Regions from separate parts of the Exiguobacterium sp. SH3S1 genome, predicted to be linked through region 3. Evidence: predicted binding sites of a transcription regulator. Region 3 holds the regulator's gene; each other region holds the start of a gene.

Region 1 (2,202 bases), on a different contig from region 3:
ACTTCTCGGTCACACCCGCCATCGTCTTCCTCACCGGATTCGCTTTGTTGAGCGGTTTCTTCATCATCCGCGTCAATATTCCCATCCAACTGTTTTTGCAGACGAACACGGAACCAAGCTACCTCGGTCGTGTCATGGGCGTCCTCGAATCGCTCGCGATGGGGATCACCCCGCTCGGTTTCGTGTCGTTCGGGTTATTGAGCGAATGGATGTCGGTCACGTCACTTTATGCGATTTGCATGGTATGCCTGCTTTCGATCACGCTGTTCGCGATGCATCGCATCCGTCACGATATCGCGGCTGAAAAAGCGACGGTACTGGCTGAAGTCGAAAGCGCGCCGACACATCAATGAACGAAAAAAAGACATCGAACGTTTTTCAGTTCGATGTCTTTTCTGTTGATGGAAGGACTCGTTTCTCTAACAGGAACGGCCCGAACGGGATGACCGAAGCCATGACCGCGAGGACTAACACTTTGAAGCCCCAGTTGAAGCGCCACGCCATGTAAACCGCTGCCGCCACGTAAGCGACGAACAGGAAACCATGGGCCGCACCGACGATGCTGACGGCTAGCGGCATGCCAGCCAAATACTTGAGCGGCATTGCAATCAACAATAAGAGCAGGAATGACATCCCCTCTGTATAACCGAGCCATTTGAATCGAGTTGCGTTCATATCCGTTCTCCTTTTTAATCGATGCTACATTCATCGTAGCCGATAGAGGTGAAGTTTGTCACAGGGGAACGTTAGAAAGTCGTTAGGCTATTTGACGATTTGGTGAACGATGCGCAATTTTTGTTTCGACGAAGCGGCGAAGGAACAAACCGTCGACGCCGATCTTGCCTGCGTTGTAGCCCGCGACGAGAATCAAGACCGATACGATCAACATCGTCGGGTTCGTGCTGACCGTCCCTGACAATAAGAACGCCATGTTCATGACGAGTCCGAAGAAAGCCGCGCTGCGTGTGAGGGCGCCAAGCAAGAGACCGAGACCGACCAAGAACTCACCATACGGAATTAAGATATCGAAAAGTGCTGCGTTTGGAATCGCGAATTTTTCAAGGAAAGCTGCCCACCATCCGGCGACCGCCGGGTGATCTCCCGTCGCGAGTGAAGCTGCGTTTTGAAGGTAACCGCCTGATCCGAAGCCGCCCGTGATTTTACCCCATCCGGCTGTGAGCCATTGATAGCCGAGCCAGATCCGTAACACCGTCAAGATGCCGGTTGCGATGTTGTGGTTTTGCCAAAACTTTGTGAACATGATAATTCCTCCTTTTGAATGGTTGAATAATGGCTTATATGTGATTACATTCACAATATACCATCCATGTTCATGTTTTCACATAGCTTGAGACAATAGTTCACGTTTCGTTCATATGTGTGTCACAGGTCAGTAACTTTTTGGAAATTGCACCAAAAAAAAGCAATGTCTACTCGAGACATCGCTTCCACTGCCGTGAACTACTCACCACTTATTTGCTTCGCAACTTGAAGTGGGAGCTTCTTGGGAAGACCGTGCTTTGACTAGCCACGGTTGTGGACCAAGCTCGTCGGGCAGTCCCTGCCCTGGGGTGTTTTAGTCTGCGAGACGCAACAGGTTGAGGCTCGCGTTGACGTCGCGGTCGTGGTGCGTGCCGCATGCGGCACAGGTCCACTCGCGGACGTGCAGGCCCTTCTTGCCGCCGTTCTCGCCGCAAGCCGAACAGACCTGGGTCGAGGCGAACCAGGGGTCTGCCTTGATGAGCGTCCGTCCATAGAACCTCGCCTTATATTCCAGCTGGCGGACGAACTCGCCCCACCCGGCATCCCCGATCGACTTCGCCAGGCGGCGGTCCTGCATCATCTCCCTCGGCTTCAGCGTCTCGACGACGACGACTTGGTTCTCGTCGACGATGCGTCGCGACAGCTTGTGGAGGAAGTCGTGCCGTCGGTTCTTGACCTGCTCGTGTTTCTTCGCGAGGACGAGCCGTGCCTTCTCGCGGTTCCTGCTGCCGGGCTTCTTGCGGGAGAGCGCGCGCTGCGCTCGTCTCAGCCGTTCCTCGGCCTCGCGCAGGTTGCGCGGGTTCGGGATCTTCTCCGTCACGAGCGCGTCGTTCGTCATGACGGCGAAGTGCCCGAGGCCGAGGTCGATCCCGATCTTGTGCTCGGCCGGGACCCACGGCTCGTCGGGCTGCTCGACGAGGAGCGACACGAAGAACTTGC
Region 2 (2,202 bases), on a different contig from region 3:
AGCCAAGGCGTTCCCAGGCTTCGTTAATGAATGGTTTTGTAAAGTTCATATCAGTTCTCCTTATCGTTGGGCAAAAACAAAGGAAGCATAAGCGCTCCCTGGTTCAAATATAGCGAACATGTTCAGTGTCTTGGTCAATCGATGAACGGAGCGTCTGTGTGTACACTTGCCCGTCCTCGACGAGTTTGATGTGCACGTCGATGTGCTCAGGTGAGGCTTCGACACCTTCGACCGTGAAGCCTTGATACACGCGGTATTCCAATTCCTTAAGCAATTTTGCATAGGCGTTTAGTTCTGGATACGTCGTCGCGACGTCGATTGGGCGCGACACGAGTGCGACCATTAAATGGTCACGGAAATCGATGAAATCCTCATTCTCGATATCGTCATCAAAGCGAATCCAAAAGCCTTTTTCTTCAAATTCTGTGATAAATCCGTCGCGCTTGTCTCCAGCCTCTTCGACTTTAAGGGAGATGCGGTCACCGGCTTTTAAGTTATGCTCGGCTGTTAATGGTTCATACGTCATGGGAAGAACCCCTTCCTCTTCTACAATGTTCTGCTTCCATTGTGCTCGATATAAGGCAAAAATTCAAGTTCTATCCCGAACCTGTGAGTTAAGTCACTACAAAAACTGTATGATTTTTCACAACTCCTTAAAGATAATACAGGATTCACAAGAACGTGAACGGACAGGGATTCGTCTGTTTCTATGTAAGTTGAAAAACTACTATAACAGATAAAATAGCGCTTACAAAAACGGCATAACACCAATGTTCATGAGATTGTTACAACTTTCACAAGAATGTAAAACATATTGTTGGCGTTTTCACGTACACTCATATTATAAGGAATCAGGCAGTTATCTCAACTATGAGGAGTGACCATAATGGCAACTGAAATTAAATCAGCCTGGTCAGGATTTGTTCCTGGACAGTGGACGAACGAAGTGAATGTCGGTGAATTTATCCGCTTGAACCGCCACGAGTATACAGGGGATGACCGTTTCTTAGTCGGACCGACAGAGGCGACGAATCGTCTTTGGGGACAAGTGATGGAATTGACGAAAGAAGAACGGGAACGCGGGGGCGTTTGGGATGTCGATCAAAACACGCCGTCGACAATTATCTCACACGGACCTGGGTACTTAAATAAAGACCTTGAAAAAGTCGTCGGTGTCCAAACGGACGAACCGTTCAAACGCTCGATTCATCCGAACGGCGGCATCCGCATGGTCGACGCCGCGCTCGAGTCATACGGCTTCGAACCAAATCCTGAAATCACAAAAATCTATTCAGACATTCGTAAAACACACAACCAAGGTGTTTTCGATGCCTACACACCAGAGATGCGGGCGGCACGGAAGTCAGGGATCATCACAGGTCTCCCAGACGCATACGGACGTGGCCGGATCATCGGTGACTACCGTCGCGTTGCCTTATACGGTTTAGATTTCTTGATTGCCGAGCGTAAAAAAGATTTGGCGAACAATGGCGGTTTCCTCTCAGAAGCAGACATTCGGACGCGGGAAGAGATGTCTGAACAGCTTCGTGCCCTTCAAGAATTGAAACAACTCGGCGCTGCTTACGGATTCGACCTCGGTCGCCCGGCTGAAACGACGCAAGAAGCCTATCAATGGGTATATCTCGCTTACCTTGCAGCTGTCAAAGAACAAAACGGTGCGGCGATGTCTCTCGGACGCGTATCGACATTCCTTGACGTGTACGCTGAGCGTGACATGGCGGCGGGCCGTTTGACAGAGTCAGACGTCCAAGAAATCGTCGATCACTTCATCATGAAACTCCGCATCGTCAAATTCTTGCGGACGCCTGACTATAACGAATTGTTCTCTGGAGATCCAACTTGGGTCACGGAATCAATCGGTGGGATGAGTGAGGATGGCCGTTCGAACGTCACGAAGAGTTCGTTCCGTTTCCTTCACTCGCTCACAAACCTCGGCCCGGCACCAGAACCGAACTTGACGGTGCTTTGGTCGACGAAATTACCGGAAGGATTCAAACAATATTGCGCGAAGATGTCAATTGAGACGTCGGCGATCCAATACGAAAACGACGACCTCATGCTTCCAGAGTTTGGTGACGATTACGGCATCGCCTGCTGTGTGTCACCGATGAAAATCGGCAAACAGATGCAGTTCTTCGGTGCCCGTGCCAATATGGCGAAAGCACTCCTCTACAGCATGAA
Region 3 (2,202 bases):
CAACACGATGGCCAAGCCCCTTTTCAAGATACTTCCAGTTTAGCGCACTCGCATTAAAAAAACACCACGTCTCATGACGTAGTGTTCACTTCTCATTCATTTGCTTCATCAAATCCATCTGTTCTTTCACCATCGCCTCTTTCTCACGTCGGAGCACACCGCGGTACGTCATGCGTGAGATCGATAAGCTGATCTCATATAGGAAGAAGAGCGGCAGCGACACCATGAGGTGCGACGTCAAATCCGGCGGCGTGATGAATGCCGCGATGACGAACAAGGCGAAGTAGGCGTACTTCCGAATTTTTGAGAGGAAGTACGGCGTCACGACACCGATGCGCGTCAAGAACATCGTCACGACCGGCAACTGGAACAACAGTCCGAACGGGATTGTCAGTTGCAACAGGAACGTGAAATAGTTCGTCGCCCCGATGATTTGCGTCAGACCGAGGTCTTGCCCGAGGTCCGTCGAGATATCGAGGACGAGCGGGAACAACCAATAGTAGGCGAATGCGAGACCGATGAGGAACAAGATAAAGATGACCGGGATATAGGCGAGCGTCCATTTTCGTTCATTCGGATGCAGACCAGGTGCGACGAACGCCCACAGTTGATACAGTAGAAATGGACCAGACGCGACGAGCCCGATGACGAGCGCCAAGTTCAAGTAAATCATGAGCGGGTCCGCGACCCCAAAGGCGTTCAGCTCGAGCCCTCGTTCGACGAGGTCCGCCTGCAGATAGGCGAGCACGTATTTGACACTCGGCAAAGCGATCAGAAAGAAGGCAAAGACGACAAATGCCGACAGCATCAGTCGTCTCCGCAGCTCTGTCAAGTGATCGGACAGTGCCCGTTCTTGATCAGGTTGATGGCTCATGGCTTACTGCTCTTTCTTCTCAATTTCTTTCTTGTCGGTCTCGTCGTGCTCTTTCATCATACCGTTCGTGGCATTTTTGAACTCACGGAGCGTCTGCCCCGCTGCCCGGCCGAACTCTGGCAATTTCTTCGGCCCGAAGAGGATGAGCGCGATGATGGCGATGACGAAAATACTGACGCCACCTGGGATACCGACGACGAGTGATGATTGTAGAAATTCCATTATTGATGGACCCCCTCAGCGGATGGATAGTGTTGCATAAAGTAAATGAGCGACTGGAGTTCGATCGACAAGTCGATATGATGGACGCGGACCGTGTCCGGTACAGTCAATCGCGCCGGCGTGAAGTTCAAGATCCCTCGAACGCCATAGCGGACCAAGTCATCGGCAACCGGCTGCGCGTAAGCGGACGGGACCGTGAGGATGGCGACATCGATTTTGTTTTGCTTCATGATTTGTTCCATCTCATCGACGTGATGAATCGGGACACCTGACATCGTCGTGCCGACTTTTGTCTCGTCTGCGTCGAACCCGACGACGATATGTGTGTTATTGTTTTTAAGGAAGTTATAGTTGACGAACGCTGTCCCGAGATGACCGACCCCGACCAAGGCGACGTTCGTGATCTCGTCTTGATTCAGCGTCTTACGGAAAAAGTCTAACAGATACTGTACGTTATAGCCATATCCCTTTTTACCGAGCGCACCGAAGTATGAGAAGTCACGGCGAATCGTTGCCGAATCGACCTTGACCGCCTCGCTCAGTTCAGCAGAAGACACACGCTGTTTCCCTGACGAATGTAGGCTTTGGATAAACCGATAGTATAGTGGCAACCGTTTGGCTGTCGCTTGCGGAATCTTTGGTTCGTTTTGACTCAACGGAAAGAGCCTCCTTTTTACGACGCGTTTCAAACGAATCTGATTTCATACACCTTGATTGTAAACGAATTCACATAAGCACTCAATGAATATACCTGAAAAGGGGAAGAAATAAAGTATACTAAACAGAGAGAAAGGGGTTTTTTCACTTGATCCTACTGCAAGTCAACAACTTATCCAAATCGTTCGGCGTCGAGCCGATTTTAGAGAATGTCAAACTAGAAATCCAAGAAGGCGAACGCGTCGCCCTCGTAGGCCGCAACGGCGCCGGCAAGTCGACGCTGTTAAAAGTCATCGCCGGCGAGTACAATTATGACTCGGGCGACATCATGAAGCCAAAAGACGTGACGATCGGCTATCTCGCCCAAGACTCGGGGTTAGAATCGAACGAGACGATGTGGAACGAGATGCTCACCGTCTTCACCGATTTGATCGAACAAGAGAAGACGC

What was found. The regulator Rex, encoded in region 3, represses fermentation and respiration genes when NADH is low (regulators of the CRP and FNR family bind a similar motif). The targets are predictions, from matches to a motif close to TTGTGAAATATTTCACAA.
Region 1: the regulator Rex is predicted to act here: its motif matches at 1,300-1,317, upstream of EVJ26_RS08435 (DoxX family membrane protein).
Region 2: the regulator Rex is predicted to act here: its motif matches at 783-800, upstream of pflB (formate C-acetyltransferase).

The regions. Positions count from the first base shown of each region.
Region 1 covers NZ_SJUW01000006.1:103,425-105,626, reverse strand. The annotation lists gene EVJ26_RS14520 (MFS transporter) at 1-353, shown strand, start outside; gene EVJ26_RS08440 (DUF3817 domain-containing protein) at 379-675, opposite strand; gene EVJ26_RS08435 (DoxX family membrane protein) at 758-1,261, opposite strand; gene EVJ26_RS08430 (RNA-guided endonuclease TnpB family protein) at 1,577-2,202, opposite strand, start outside.
Region 2 covers NZ_SJUW01000008.1:54,861-57,062, reverse strand. The annotation lists gene EVJ26_RS10265 (DEAD/DEAH box helicase) at 1-49, opposite strand, end outside; gene EVJ26_RS10260 (hypothetical protein) at 104-526, opposite strand; gene pflB (formate C-acetyltransferase) at 887-2,202, shown strand, end outside.
Region 3 covers NZ_SJUW01000007.1:164,786-166,987, forward strand. The annotation lists gene tatC (twin-arginine translocase subunit TatC) at 86-874, opposite strand; gene EVJ26_RS09885 (twin-arginine translocase TatA/TatE family subunit) at 878-1,096, opposite strand; gene EVJ26_RS09890 (redox-sensing transcriptional repressor Rex) at 1,096-1,752, opposite strand; gene EVJ26_RS09895 (ABC-F family ATP-binding cassette domain-containing protein) at 1,902-2,202, shown strand, end outside.